DNA from 3 places in the Geobacillus sp. JS12 genome. Region 1 is predicted to be linked to each of the others. Evidence: riboswitches for the same ligand, from Rfam matches in the RefSeq annotation. Region 1 holds a riboswitch; each other region holds the start of a gene.

Region 1 (5,128 bases):
GAAGCCTCCCCCTTATTCTTGTGCAGAGTCTATTTTTATTACCACAACTCCCCTTGTTTGTCAAGGATTTGTTCGGCATCGGAATGAAAAAATCCTCCCGATTTTCGTGGGAAGGAGGCGAAATGGGAGGCCCAAAGCAACGGAAAGAAATAAAAAACAGCCGGACAGGGAATACCCTGTCCGGCCGGATTCTTGTTACACGAGCGGTCCGCCGAGTTTTTCGATGGACGGATCGATGTGGGCGAATTTTTGGAAGTTGGCGCGGAATTTTTGCGCCAGCTCTTTTGCTTTTTGTTCGTATGCTTGTTTGTCGGCCCATGTGTTTTGCGGCTGCAGGACGTCATCCGGCACGCCGGGGACGCGGGTTGGGATGGCGAGGCCGAAAATCGGATCTTTGACTGTTTCGACGTTGTCGAGCTCCCCTTCGACGGCGGCTTGCACCATCGCCCGGGTGTAGGCGAGCTTCATGCGGCTGCCGACGCCGTACGCCCCCCCTGTCCAACCGGTGTTGACCAAAAAGACGCGGACGTTGTGTTCGGCGATTTTTTGCCCGAGCATTTCCGCGTATTCGACGGCCGGGCGCGGCAAAAACGGTGCGCCAAAGCACGTTGAGAACGTTGCTTCCGGTTCGGTGACGCCGCGTTCGGTGCCGGCGAGCTTGCTTGTGTAGCCGCTTAAGAAATGGTACATCGCTTGTTCGCGCGTCAGCTTGCTGATCGGCGGCAGGACGCCGAACGCATCAGCCGTCAAAAACACGATCGTGGACGGATGGCCGGCGACGCTCGGGTCGATGATGTTTTGGATCGCCTGAAGCGGGTAGGCGGCGCGCGTGTTTTCCGTCAGCGTGCCGTCGTCGTAATTCGGCACCCGCGTCGCGTCATCGAGGACGACGTTTTCGAGCACTGCGCCGAAGCCGATGGCGTCAAAAATTTGCGGCTCTTTCTCGCGCGATAGGTTGATGCATTTCGCATAGCAGCCGCCTTCGATGTTGAAAATACCGCGGCTTGACCAGCCGTGTTCATCATCGCCGATCAAGCGGCGGTTCGGGTCGGTCGAGAGCGTCGTTTTTCCCGTTCCCGACAAGCCGAAAAAGAGGGCGACGTCGCCTTCCTGGCCGACGTTGGCCGAGCAGTGCATCGGCAGGATGCCTTGTTCCGGCAGCAAATAGTTCATCACCGAGAAAATCGATTTTTTCATTTCGCCGGCATACTCGGTGCCGCCGATCAACACGGTGCGCCGTTCAAACGAGATGATGATGAACGCTTCCGAGCGCGTGCCGTCGACTTTCGGGTCGGCTTTAAAGTTCGGCGCGCAAATGACGGTGAATTGCGGCTCATGCACGGCGAGCTCTTCGGCGTTCGGCCGAATGAACAGCTGATGGACGAACAAGTTGTGCCAAGCGAATTCGTTGACGACTTGAATCGGCAGCCGGTATTTCGGATCGGCGCCGGCAAAGCCTTTAAACACGAACAGTTCATCTTTCTTCATTAAATAGTCGAGCACTTTGTCGTACAGTTTATCAAACGTCTCCGGAGACATCGGCTGGTTGACCGCTCCCCAGTCGATCGTTTGCTTCGTTGACGGTTCTTCGACGATGTATTTGTCTTTCGGCGACCGCCCTGTGTACTTGCCGGTCGTGACCGCGACGGCTCCGGTGTGCGTCAGCCGTCCTTCGTTCCGCTGCAGGACTTTCTCGACGAGCTCGGCGACGGACAGTTGATGATGCACGTACGGTTTTTGCAGCAATACATCAAGCTTATTCGTCATGTTTGCGATCCCCATATTCAAAACCTGCCTTCTTTTTGAAATCACTCTTGAAAATAGTATAACACATTTTTATTAATAGTCCATACTAATTGTGTGGGTTTTTCAAACTTTATTTTGCCCAATGTGTCGATTTCCTTGAGGAAAGAATTTTCTCGGCTGGAAATGATAAAAAATGAATTTTGATAGTTGACTTTGCCGATTCCATTGCGATAAGATAAGTCATTGAACGGATACTCTTATCCCGAGCCGGTGGAGGGACAGGCCCGATGAAGCCCAGCAACCGTCACAACTGTACATGTGTGAAATGGTGCTAACCTGTGGCAAGGCGCAGTCCTTGAACGATAAGAGTGAAAGGAAGCAATACGATTGCCATGACCTTTCCTCAGCCGTTACAGGAAAGGTTTTTTATATTGCGAAGGGAAAAAGGGAAATGAGTTCCGTGTCGCCACATTATGCCAAGAGGAGGAAACAAACCGAATGTCAGCCAAACGCCGCTTGTTTACTTCAGAGTCTGTGACGGAAGGACATCCGGATAAAATTTGCGACCAAATTTCTGACGCCATTTTGGATGCCATTTTGGAAAAAGATCCGAACGCCCGCGTCGCCTGCGAAACGAGCGTCACGACCGGGCTGGTGCTCGTGAGCGGGGAAATCACGACATCAACATACGTGGACATTCCGCGCATCGTCCGCGATACGGTCCGGGAGATCGGCTACACGCGCGCCAAATACGGATTTGACGCCGATACGTGCGCGGTGCTGACGTCGATTGACGAACAATCGCCGGACATTGCGATGGGGGTGAACCGGGCGCTTGAGGCGCGCGAAGGTCAGATGACTGACGAGGAAATTGAAGCGATTGGCGCCGGCGACCAAGGATTGATGTTTGGGTTCGCCTGCAATGAGACGGAAGAATTGATGCCGTTGCCGATTTCGCTTGCGCACCGCTTGGCGCGCCGATTGGCGGAAGTGCGCAAAACGGACGTCTTGCCGTACTTGCGGCCGGACGGGAAAACGCAAGTGACGATCGAATACGATGAAAACGGCAAACCGGTGCGCGTCGATACGATCGTCGTTTCCGCGCAGCACCATCCGGAAATTACGCAAGAGCAAATCGAGCGCGACATTAAAGAACAGGTCATCAAGCCGGTCGTGCCCGCAGAGCTGCTTGATGAGAACACGAAATATTTCATCAACCCGACAGGACGGTTTGTCATCGGCGGTCCGCAAGGGGATGCTGGGTTGACGGGGCGCAAAATCATCGTCGATACGTACGGCGGCTACGCCCGCCACGGCGGCGGCGCGTTCTCGGGCAAAGATCCGACGAAAGTCGACCGCTCGGCGGCGTATGCGGCCCGCTATGTCGCGAAAAACATCGTCGCGGCAGGACTGGCCGACAAATGCGAAGTGCAGCTTGCCTACGCGATCGGCGTCGCCCGCCCAGTTTCGATTTCGATCGATACGTTCGGCACCGGCAAAGTGTCGGAAGACATTTTGATTGAGGTCGTGCGCAACAACTTCGATCTCCGCCCGGCGGGCATCATCAAAATGCTCGACCTTCGCCGCCCGATTTACAAACAGACGGCTGCTTACGGCCATTTTGGGCGTACGGACATCGACCTGCCGTGGGAGCGCACCGACAAAGCCGCCTTGTTGAAAGAACAAGCGCTGGCGTTGGCGGACAAGTGATGAAAGAAAAAGAGCTGCCTGATCACGGCAGCTCTTTTTTGTTGGCGCACGATGTCCGCTGTTGCTGCAGCGCTTTGTAATACTGCCCTTTCTCGACATATTCGCGGCGTATGCGCTCCATTTCACGGATGTCGTCTTCCGTCAGTTCGCGGACGACTTTCGCCGGCCGGCCGAGGGCGAGCGTGTTGGGCGGAATTTTTTTGCCCGGCGGCACTAAACTGCCGGCGCCGATAAACGCGCCTTCCCCGATTTCCGCGCGGTCCAAAATGATCGAGCCCATGCCGATGAGCGCGTTTTTGCGAACGATGGCGCTGTGCAAAATGACTTGATGGCCGACTGTTACACCGTCTTCAATGATAAGCGGATTGTTTGGACTTTGATGCAAAATTGAGTTATCTTGAATATTGACCCGGTTGCCAATCACCGTTGGCGCCACATCGCCGCGAATGACGGTATTGAACCAAATGCTCGTCTCTTCGCCGATCACGACATCGCCGGTGATCGTCACATAGTCGGCGATAAAGGCGGAGGCGGCAATTTGCGGCGTTTTGCCTTTGTATGGGTAAATCATGGGCGTTCGTTCCTTTCTGCTGCAAAATCGATCGTTCACCATGTATTGTACAACGCTGCGTCCAAATCGCCAACGAAAGTGAGCGCGCCTGGTCGGGATTGGTGAAAAACGTTTCGTTTCGCCCGATGAGTGGTTGGGATCGGGAAAGAAGATCCGATTTCACAAAGCTTCTCAACGTGAGAAGAACCGTTGTTGAGCGGTTTTTTCATTCCATCGCCAACCCTTTTATGGTTTGCCCCGGCCGCATTGATGGCAATACTGGAAGACGAGATCGCAGGCTGTTCAGACGCGAAACGATTTTGGTTGCCGATAAGATGGAAATGCTAGGAGACGAGACCATGGTGTTTGCACCTGAGGTGAGCCGATTGAACATTCCGAAAAACCCCATCGCCTTGATGAAAATGGTGTATCGTGACGTGCTTCCGCTTGTCCACCGCGAGCTTGCCTATTGGCGGCGCCAGGCCGAGCGCATTCCCGACCCGGAATTGCGGCGCCAGGCCCTGGCGAGCATCGCTTCGAAAACGTTCCATTGCGAAGGCGGCTCCATTTTGGCGCTCTTGGCCGGAGAAAACATGGAGGATTGCATCCGCTTTATCGTGGCTTACCAGACGATCAGCGATTATTTGGATAATTTGTGCGACCGCAGCACCTCGCTCGATCCGCTCGACTTTCGCGCCTTGCACGATTCGATGCCGGACGCTTTGACGATCGGCGCGGAGCCGTCGAACTATTACCGCCATCGCCGCGAACAGGAAGACGGCGGCTATTTGCCGGCGCTCGTCCGCACGTGCCAAGAGGTGCTCGAGACGGTGCGCCATTATGAGACGATCGCCCCATTTTTGCATGAATTGGCCGGATATTATTGCGACTTGCAAGTGCATAAACATGTCGAAGCGAGCGATCGGGTGCCGCGGCTGGAGAAATGGTTCGCGCAATACAAAGACGCCTTGCCGCCGATGGAATGGTATGAGTTTTCCGCCTGCTCCGGTTCGACGCTCGGCATTTTCTGCCTCGTCGCCTATGCGTTTGGCGAATCGTTGCCGCCGGAGATGGCGAGACAAGTGCGCGACGGTTATTTTCCGTACATTCAAGGACTGCACA
Region 2 (5,128 bases), 1.4 Mb from region 1:
GCCGTAGCGGTTCACCAGCAAGTCATACGAACGCAAGGCGATTTCAAGTTTCCGCTCAGCGGTGACGGCCATTCCCTGTTCATCGATCGTGCCGACGACGACGGCGGCGCCGTATTGATGAAGCAGCGGCACGACTTTTGCAAACCGCTCCTCGCCGTCTTCCAAGTTGATCGAGTTAATGATCGCTTTTCCTTGCGAATAGGTGAGGGCGCGTTCAATGACGCGCTCGTCGGTCGAATCGATGACAAGCGGCACTTTCACTTTTTTCACGACTTCGCGGACGAACTGCTCCATGTCATGGAGTTCGTCGCGGTCTGGGTCGGCGAGGCAGATGTCGATGACATGGGCGCCGTTTTTCACTTGGGCGCGGGCGATTTCCGCCGCTTCTTCGTATTTCCCTTCGGCGATGAGGCGTTTGAATTTGCGCGAGCCGATCACGTTTGTCCGCTCGCCGACAAAGAGCGGGCGCATCGTTTCCTCATAAATGAGCGCCTCGATGCCGGAGACGGCGTGGACGTCAAACGAAGACGGGATCGCCCGCGGCGGGAGATCACGCACCGCTTCGGCGATGGCGCGAATATGGTCCGGCGTCGTGCCGCAACACCCGCCGACGATGTTGATCCATCCCTTTTCGGCAAAGCGGCGGATTTTCTCTGCCAACATCTCCGGCGTTTCATGGTAGCGGCCTTCTTCATCCGGCAGCCCGGCGTTCGGATAGCAGCTGACCGCCGTGTCAGCGAGCGAGGCGAGCGTCCGCAAATGGTCGGTCATAAACTCCGGGCCGGTCGCGCAGTTTAAGCCGACGGCGATCGGCTTCATATGGCGCACCGAGATGAAAAACGCATCGATCGCCTGGCCGGCGAGCGTCGTGCCCATCGGCTCGATCGTGCCGGAAATCATGAGCGGCACGCGGCGGCCGACCGCCTCAAACGCCTTGGAAATGCCGAGAAATCCGGCTTTTACGTTCAACGTATCTTGGCACGTCTCCAGCAACAGAAGATCGACACCGCCCAACAGCAGCCCGCGCGCTTGTTCTTCATAGGCGGCGACGAGTTCCTCAAAGGTCGCGCCGCCTGTCACCGACAACGTCTTCGTCGTCGGCCCCATCGAACCAGCGACAAAGCGCGGCCAGTCGGGAGTTGAGAACGCCTCCGCCGCTTGTTTGGCGAGCTTGGCCGCTTCGATGTTCAACTCGAGCGCCAAATGCCCGAGGTTGTATTCATCGAGCACAATGCGCGTCGCCCCGAACGTGTTCGTTTCGATGATGTCAGCGCCCGCTTCCAAATACGCTTCGTGAATGCGGCGGATGACAGGCGGGGCGGTGAGGGTCAAATATTCGTTGCACCCTTCATACGCCTCGCCGCCAAAATCGGCGGCTGATAGGTTGGCGCTTTGGATCATCGTCCCCATCGCGCCGTCAATGACGAGAATTTTTCGCTGCAGCTGCTGTTCTAAGGTGATGTTAGCCATGAACAACCTTCCTTTCTTTGGCGGCCGCTTCTTTTTCGTGAATGTAGCGGACGAGCTCGACCGTCATGTCATAGCGCAAGAACGGCGTGATCAAATAAATGCCGTTAAACAAATCGAATGCCGCGTCAATGAGCGATTTGGCGATAGCGATGCCTTCCTTGGCTGCTTGCACCGGGTCACCGCTGCAGGCGGCCATGCGGGCGCGAATCTCGTCAGAGAGCGTAATGCCCGGCACTTCATGATGCAAAAAGTCGGCGTTGCGCGCGCTCACAAGCGGCATAATGCCGATGTAAATCGGTGTGTCAAGATGCTTGGTCGCTTCGTGCACTTCAACGATTTTCTCTTCCGAGTAAATCGGCTGGGTCAAGAAATAGTGGGCGCCGCATTGAATTTTTTTCTCCATTCGCTCAACTGCTTTATCCAAATGGCGGACGTTCGGGTTGAACGCAGCGCCGATCGAGAAGTTCGTTTTTTGCCCAAGCGGTTTGCCCGAGTACGACAGCCCTTCGTTAAACTGGCGGATCAAGCGGATCAAATCGAACGATGATAAATCATACACCGACGTTGCTCCTGGGAAGTCGCCGATTTTCGACGGGTCGCCGGTAATGGCGAGCACATCGGTGATGCCGAGCGTATGCAAGCCCATCAAATGCGACTGCAAGCCGATCAAATTGCGATCGCGGCATGTAATATGCACAAGCGGGCGGATGCCGAGCTGCTCCTTGATGATCGTGGCGACAGCGGCGTTGCTGATGCGCGGCGTGGCGAGCGAGTTGTCGGCCAACGTCAGCGCATCGATGCCGGCGTCATGGAGCGCTTTCGCCCCAGCAAGAAACTTGTCAATCCCCAATTTTTTCGGCGGATCCAGCTCCACAATGACCGAGCGGCGCGTGCGGGCAAGCTCGGGAAGCGGAGTCGGCGCGGGCCGCTCGGCTTGCACCGATACAGATGCCGTGCGCCTCTTCACCGTTTTTTCCGTCACCGGCGTTCGGTCGGAGAGCGCTTTTGCCATCGCTGCGATATGCTTCGGCGTCGTGCCGCAGCACCCGCCGATCAAGCGCACCCCTTGGTCGCGGAACGCTTTGGCTGTTTCCTCGAAATATTCAGCGTTCGTCTCATAGACAAGCCGGCCATCGCGGTAATCCGGGAGGCTGGCGTTCGGATACGCCGACAAAAACGCTCGATTTGGCAGCGGCACTTCCTCGAGCGACCGAAGCATATGATATGGACCGAGACGACAGTTCAGTCCGACGACATCGGCCCCGAGCGCCTCCAGGCGGATAAGGGCGTCCGCGAGCGGCGTGCCATCTTGCAAGACGCCGACTTCATGGAGCGACACATGGGCGATGATCGGCAAATCCGTTTCTTTGCGGGCGATGGCAAGCACCGTCTCCAACTCTTCCAAATCGTAATACGTCTCGAGCAACACGCCATCAACCCCTTCAGCCAGCAGGACAAACAGCTGCTCGCGAAACGTCCGTTTCACTTCTTCGAGCGTGACGACGCTTTTGTTTAACGTGCGCAGCCCCCCGATCGTCCCGAGCACGTACGCCCGCCCGTTCGCCGCTTGTTTCGCCAGCCTTACAGCGGCGCGGTTGATGGACGGCACCTCATCTTCAAGGCCGTAGCGCGCGAGTTTCACATAGTTGGCGCCGTATGTATTCGTCTGAATGACGTCGGCGCCCGCGGCGATATACGCTTCATGAATATGGACGATTTCGTCCGGATTCGATAGATTCAATTCTTCAAAACAACGGTCAATGCCGTGCGAATATAAAAGCGTCCCCATCGCTCCGTCAGCGATGAGAATGCGTTGTTTCAACTCATCGAGCAGCCCCACATTTGATTCCCCCGTTTCCTTAAAGTAAAAGAAAAAAGTCTTCTAAGAAGAAGACTTTTCGTTCGCTTCTTCTTATCTTCCAGGCATCCGCCTGTCTGGATTTAGCACCTTGGCCGCGGGCCAGGTTGCTGAGGGTTCACCGGGCCAGTCCCTCCCCCTCTCTTGATAAGAATGTCCGTATGCAATTGTGCGGTGACGTTTTGATGATTACTATATAATTTAATGTATTTTTCGAAATTATTCAATACGGTGAAGCAAGGAAATTTCAAAAAAGAATTTCTTGGATCAACGCTTACCTTGTACCAAGCTCTTAAAAGCATCTCTGTTTCATTTCAATAGCACGAAATATGTCGAAATGTGTAAAAAAAGGTAAAATTGTCGAACGATTTCTCTTTTTTTTTTTAGAGTCAAGGTGTATGATTAAAATGGATGATATTAACAAGGAATTTACTAGAAACCGCATCGCAGACAGGAGTGAAGTGGGTGAAACAATGGTCGTGGCCGTATTTTATTCTGATTAGCCTGCCGCTTGTTGTGTTGATTGGAGTTGCTTTTCGCCTAAAAGCGGCCAGCATGCCCATCAAAATAGGATTTATTGTATTGGTGCTGCTTTACGGCGGGGTTTATTCTCGTTTAGTGCGAAGGATGAGATAGACACAGAATGTTTTTGAAAAAAGTTTTGATCGATTATCATTTACTGGAAGAAAGTGATAGGTTATGAGTTTGCTGGCGCTTGTTGCCGGGACGCTCGGCGTGTCGCAGTCAATCGCGACGACGGTTGTTTCGATTGTGTTGACCGGCTCCACTCTTATTTCTATTATTCTTGGGATCACCGCTATTTTATCAGGTGGAGTCGACGCCATTTTGGAAATTGGGTGGTCAACTTTTGTCGCGACGGTGAAAAAAATAGTGGCGGAACGAGGAAAAGCGGCAGCGATTGCATGGTAAAAGGCAAAACGGCAGGGGAAAAACTCCCTGCCGTTCCTAATGAGTAAATCAATGTGGGGGAAGAGAAGTGAAACTCGTATGGCTGTTATATCAACAACGACAACGAAGTAGTTTGGCCCCATTGCAGAAAAAATCGCCTTTTTCTCCAAAGATGACCATGTTCTTGGTGGAAGCGGCGAAATGGCTTGTTTCGGGGATATTGGTTGTGATCATTTGCACTCGATCATTTATCATGTTTCGTCCTTCTGCGATTATGGCGTTTCTCTTTTTTATGTCTGTCAGTCCTTTAATAGGAGTTTTGCTTGAGTCCAAAGAGGCATTGCAACGTCAATACCATTATCATTATGTGCGTCTGTCTGGGGTGCGGGATGACGAGGTATGGCGGCGATTGCTCAAAATCCACTATGCTGTGTCGCTTTTGCGGCTATTGCCGATTTGGTTGCCTCCTTCAATTGGGTTGATGGTGATGTTCGGGATCACAGGCGCATCATTAGTATGGTTTGGACATACGATGTTGTTGCTTCTTTATGTGACATCGCATATAGTGCGTGGCTCAACTTTTAGAGCGATGGGCGCATTTTCTGCCTTTTTCTTTCGAATGGCATCATTCGCGATTGGTTATGTCGTGCTTGCGGCGATTATGCCGTTGCTGCAATTGTCCCGCCAAGCGGTTCGAATGTATGGGTTGTCGCTCTCTTATCTTGTGTATATGGATGGTTATGTTGCTCATTGGCAACAGCTGTTTTATGAACGCATGACAAGTTGGGGGGAAGGGTGGTCATTTTCAAGTACAGCTTTATCATTCATCGGTGCTGGATTCGCTCTGTTGGCTTTGATTTGTTTTTCTTTCACTCGTGCGTCTCATTCTGA
Region 3 (5,128 bases), 1.6 Mb from region 1:
TGGCTATGGCGGTGGCTTTGTGCTGATTGTCGTGTTGTTCATTTTGTTGATTATTGTCGGCGCGGCATTTGTCGCCTAACGGAAAAAGCGAATGGGATACGGGCCGTTTCGGCGCCACGGAGCGGCTCGTATTTTTCTTTCCCTAATTTGATGCACGCCGAGGCGGGAGCATCATACGATATAGCAGGGAGAAGGAGGCGGAACGATGGATCAGCAATTTTTTAAAAACATCGAAAAGAAAACAGGTGTCAATATGAAAGACGTTTTTGAGCTCGCCAACTCGCTGCAAAACGCCAATTTCAGCGACGAAAAAACGGTGCGCCAAGTCGTGAAACGGGTGGCGCAAATCGCTAATCGAAAAGTGCCAAAGGAGCTCGAAGACCAAATCGTCAAGGCGATCGTCCATAACGGCAAGCAAATTGATTTCAATACGATTGCCAATATGCTGAACAACAAAAAATAAGCGAAAGGGAGCTTGCGTGCGCACAGCTCCCTTTTGCTCTGCTTGGCTTAGGGGAGCGAAACGGTGTTCAATGCCTCCAAGCCTTGGATCAGTGTAGACGGGGCTGTTCTATGGCCATCATTCGAGCGATTTCACCATCGTGACATGTGGGATGCCGGCGTCCATAAAGACACCGGAGACGGTCGTGTAGCCGAGCTTTTTGTAAAACGGTTCCGCGTGCGTCTGGGCGTTCAGTTTCGCCGTTTTCGCCCCTTTTGTTTTCGCCAGCTGTTCGATCGCTTCCATCACCATCCGTCCGGCGCCGCGGCCGCGGTAGGACGGCAGGACGCAAATGCGCTCGATTTTGCCGACGCCTTCGTCAATGAAACGGAGTCGCCCAGCACCGACCGGTGTTTGGCCATCATACAGGACGAGGTGGAACGAGTCGTCCTCGAATGCGTCGATTTCCTCGTCTTCCGGCACGTTTTGCTCCTCAATGAATACGAGCCGGCGGACGCGCAAGGCGTCTTCGTACAAAGCGCGATCTTGCGTTGTGCCAATCGCAATGTTCATCTCAGACCGTTTCCTTTCCTCCGACGATAAACGTTTCATAGACGGTCCACGAGCCGTTTTCCAGCTGATAGAGAAGATGGAAGCGGTCGACGGTCTCCTCGAAGTGCACATCTTGCAGCTTCAGCTGGCTGTAGACGTCCGCATATTCTGCGCCCGGCAAATCGCGGCCGATCGTAATGTGAGGTACGAACACAAACTCCGGCTTTCCGGCGAACAAGCCGCTGTGCAGTTGTTCATGAAGGCGCTCGAGCACGTCGTTTGGCTCCACCTTCAAATAAATGATGTTGCTTGTCGGATAAAACGAGCTGAATTTCGTCACTTTGATCGGAATGGGAGGTGTTTCCGCCGCAATGCGGCGCAACTCTTTCGCCATTTTTTTTATTTGCTCCTCATCCGCTTCAAATGGGTATTTCAGCGTAATATGCGGAGGGATGAGGGCGTAATGGCTGTCGTACCGTTTCCGGTACGAGTTGGCGAAGTCTTGAATCCGTTTTGGCGGAAAGATCACAATGCCGTACTTCATTTTGTTTTCCCTCCTTGAACCAGTTCTTTTTCCACGCGCAGGAAACGCACGGAATGGATGCGGCGGCTTCGACATCTTTGAAGTTGCTCCGTTTTGTCCTATAACGATAAAATAGCGGCTACGGCTCGGGGGACATCCGGCTGCCAATACGTCCACGCATGACCGCCTTCGAACTCATGGTACGTATAAGCAAACCGTTTTTCCATAAACAAGTCCGCGCCATTCGATTCGGGGTGATAAAATCGCGCACATGGCCATCCGTCGTTTTCACCGCTGTCTCCTCTGTGCCAACAGAATGGTAAAGCGAAAGGAGCGATGGATCGCGGAATGAGCGGATGCGCGCCAATACCGAGTCATCGATATAGGGGGACTGCATGGCGATTTTCCCAAATGTATGCGGATACAACAACCCGGCTAGAAGCGACACCGTTCCGCCGAGCGAATCGCCGATCAGCGCCCGGCCTTTGCCCATTTGGTATGTCGGCAGTTCGCGGTCCAAAAACGGGACGAGTTCATGGGCTAAAAAACGAAGGTATGCTTCGTGCTTTCGGCCTTCCGGGTGGTATTTCTCGTAGCGGTCGTTGACGTTCCGATACGGGATGCCGACGACGATCGTCCGGTCGATTGTTCCTTCTGCCATCAGCGTTTCGATGACGGTTTTCATTTTTCCATACATAAAATAATCTTTGCCATCTTGCGCGATTAATAAAGAATATTTGTAAAGCGGCGAAAAATTGCTTGGCAAGTAGACGAGCAGTTCGATTTCTTCTTGCAGCTCTCCGCTGTACAACTTGCAGTCGCGCATCGTTCCTGTTGCTGTCGCCATGACCATCCTCCATGAAAGCGTAAGTTCATCTGTTATTGTAACATATTTGCGCCAAAAGATGTTAACGAAGGGCTCGAATTTTTTGCGAATTTGCCGAATCGTGCCATTCACAAAAAAATGGCTTGCAAAAACGGGGGGAATGCGCTACATTTTTTATTAAAATTAGAAAAATTGAATACGCGTCTCATTCTTATCAAGAGAAGCGGAGGGAACTGGCCCAATGAAGCTTCAGCAACCAGCCGCCCGGCGGCCAGGTGCTAAATCCAGCGAATTGAGCATTCAATTCGGCAGATAAGAAGAAGCATGACCATGTGCGTATGGAAAAGTCTTCTTCTTAGAAGACTTTTTTTATTTACTCAAGCGGCCGCTCCCATCAACCGCGAGGCGGTCTAGGACCAAGGCCCTCGGCCGCTGCCCGACAGACAGCGGCGCTTCGTTGGGCGTCAAATGGTCGGCCGTTGATCCATGATGGAATTTTCAGCAGAAGGAGAGAGATGAGATGGAGAAACTGGAGACGTTGTTAGCGCAAATTGGCAATCGGAGCGAAACGGTGACGGGGACGGTCAACCCGCCCGTCTATTTCTCGACCGCCTACCGCCATGCTGGCATCGGAGAGTCGACCGGGTTTGACTATATCCGCACCGGCAACCCAACGCGCAAAATCGTCGAAGAAGCGATCGCGAGACTGGAAGGCGGCGACCAAGGCTATGCGTTCAGCTCCGGCATGGCCGCCATTCAGACGGTGCTCGCCTTGTTTGAGAGCGGAGACGAGTTTCTCGTATCGGCCGACCTTTACGGCGGCACGTACCGCCTGTTTGAGCGCGGCTGGCGCAAGTACGGTCTCGGCTTTCATTACGTCGATTTTGCTGATCTTGCCGCGGTGGAAGCGTGTATCACCGAAAAAACGAAAGCCATCTTTTTGGAAACGCCGACGAACCCATTGATGCAGGAGGCGGATATTTCGGCGGTCGCCAAGCTCGCCAAACGGCATGGGCTGCTGCTGATCGTCGATAACACGTTTTACACGCCGGTGCTCCAACGCCCAATCGAACAAGGAGCGGATATTGTCATCCACAGCGCCACGAAATATTTAGGCGGCCATAACGATGTGCTGGCCGGCCTTGTCGTCGCCAAGGGCGAAGATCTCTGTCAACGCTTGGCCGAGTACCAGAACGCCATCGGCGCGGTGTTGTCGCCGTTTGATTCATGGCTGCTCATTCGCGGGATGAAAACGTTGGCTCTCCGGATGCGTCAACATGAAGAAAACGCCAAGCGCATCAGCGCGTTTTTGCGCGAACATGAAGATGTCACGGATGTGTTGTATCCAGGGAGAGGCGGGATGCTGTCGTTCCGGATTGCCGATGAAAAGTGGGTGAACGGGTTTTTAAAAAGCTTGCGCCTCATTACGTTCGCGGAAAGCCTGGGCGGAGTCGAAAGCTTCATCACGTACCCAGCGACGCAGACGCATGCGGACATTCCTGAGGAAATCCGCATCCAAAACGGTATTTGCAACCGGCTGCTCCGTTTCTCGGTCGGCATTGAGCATGCGGATGATTTAATCGCCGATTTGGCGCAGGCATTGAAAAACATGAAAGAGGTGTAAGCGATGGAACAGGAATGGGCGTTTTCGACGAAACTACTCCATAACGAATGGAAAGTCGACCGCGAGACGGGGGCGGTGAGCGTGCCGATCCAGCACGCCTCCACGTTCCATCAGTTCGATTTCGACACGTTCGGCAAATACGACTACAGCCGCTCCGGCAACCCGACGCGCGAGGCGCTCGAGGAAACGATCGCGGCGTTAGAAGGCGGAACGCGCGGGTTTGCGTTCGCTTCTGGCATGGCGGCTATTTCAACGGCGTTTTTGCTCTTGTCCCGAGGCGACCACGTCCTCGTGACTGAAGACGTCTACGGCGGCACGTACCGGATGATCACGGAAGTGTTGACCCGCTTTGGCATCGAGCATACGTTCGTTGATATGACCGATTTGCGCGCCGTGGCCGAAAACATCCGGCCGAACACGAAAGTCATTTATATGGAAACGCCGTCCAATCCGCTGTTAAAAGTGACCGATATTCAAGGCGTCGTCAAGTTGGCGAAGGCGCATGGCTGTTTGACATTCTTGGATAATACGTTCATGACGCCGGCGCTGCAGCGGCCGCTTGACCTTGGCGTCGATATTGTCCTTCACAGCGCCACGAAATTTTTAGCCGGCCATAGCGACGTCGTCGCCGGGCTGGCGGTCGTGAAAGATGAAGAGTTGGGAAAAGAGCTGTACAAACTGCAAAACGCATTTGGCGCTGTCCTTGGCGTCCAAGATGCGTGGCTTGTGCTGCGCGGATTAAAAACGCTCCACGTCCGGCTGAAGCAGTCATCCGAATCCGCCCTAGCCATCGCTGAGTATTTGGCGCGCCATCCGAAAGTGGAAGACGTGTATTACCCGGGGCTTTCGCACCACCCAGGCCATGACATCCAGCGCCATCAGGCGGCCGGGTTTGGCGCTGTGCTGTCGTTCCGCTTAGCCGATGAAGACGCGGCTCGGACGTTCGTCCGCAACGTCCGTCTGCCCGTGTTCGCCGTCAGCCTTGGCGCCGTCGAATCAATTTTGTCGTACCCGGCGAAAATGTCGCACGCCGCCATGCCGAAAGACGAGCGGCTCCGCCGCGGCATTACCGACGGCTTGCTGCGGCTGAGCGTCGGGCTGGAGGATGTGAACGATTTGATCGCCGATTTCGAGCAGGCGCTGTCGTTCGTGAAAGAGCGG

The links. A riboswitch is a leader RNA that binds a small molecule or an ion and turns the genes downstream of it on or off. The one in region 1 is predicted to bind S-adenosylmethionine.
Region 2: it holds a riboswitch for S-adenosylmethionine, as region 1 does, so the genes downstream of both, A0V43_RS00980 (bifunctional homocysteine S-methyltransferase/methylenetetrahydrofolate reductase) here and metK (methionine adenosyltransferase) in region 1, are expected to answer to the same signal.
Region 3: it holds a riboswitch for S-adenosylmethionine, as region 1 does, so the genes downstream of both, A0V43_RS01735 (methionine biosynthesis PLP-dependent protein) here and metK (methionine adenosyltransferase) in region 1, are expected to answer to the same signal.

What each region holds. Positions count from the first base shown of each region.
Region 1 covers NZ_CP014749.1:2,480,315-2,485,442, reverse strand. Annotated here, with positions in the region: gene pckA (phosphoenolpyruvate carboxykinase (ATP)) at 196-1,782, opposite strand; SAM riboswitch class I at 2,001-2,115, shown strand; gene metK (methionine adenosyltransferase) at 2,245-3,456, shown strand; gene A0V43_RS12140 (gamma carbonic anhydrase) at 3,479-4,027, opposite strand; gene A0V43_RS12135 (tetraprenyl-beta-curcumene synthase family protein) at 4,366-5,128, shown strand, end outside.
Region 2 covers NZ_CP014749.1:179,369-184,496, forward strand. Annotated here, with positions in the region: gene metH (methionine synthase) at 1-1,470, opposite strand, end outside; gene A0V43_RS00980 (bifunctional homocysteine S-methyltransferase/methylenetetrahydrofolate reductase) at 1,463-3,310, opposite strand; SAM riboswitch class I at 3,380-3,482, opposite strand; gene A0V43_RS19625 (hypothetical protein) at 3,794-3,964, shown strand; gene A0V43_RS00985 (uberolysin/carnocyclin family circular bacteriocin) at 4,028-4,258, shown strand; gene A0V43_RS00990 (hypothetical protein) at 4,557-5,128, shown strand, end outside.
Region 3 covers NZ_CP014749.1:320,051-325,178, forward strand. Annotated here, with positions in the region: gene A0V43_RS18480 (YjcZ family sporulation protein) at 1-79, shown strand, start outside; gene A0V43_RS01715 (sporulation-specific transcription regulator SpoVIF) at 206-463, shown strand; gene A0V43_RS01720 (GNAT family N-acetyltransferase) at 581-1,015, opposite strand; gene A0V43_RS01725 (YjcG family protein) at 1,017-1,538, opposite strand; partial or broken gene A0V43_RS01730 (alpha/beta hydrolase) at 1,637-2,364, opposite strand; SAM riboswitch class I at 2,552-2,662, shown strand; gene A0V43_RS01735 (methionine biosynthesis PLP-dependent protein) at 2,864-3,967, shown strand; gene metC (cystathionine beta-lyase) at 3,971-5,128, shown strand, end outside.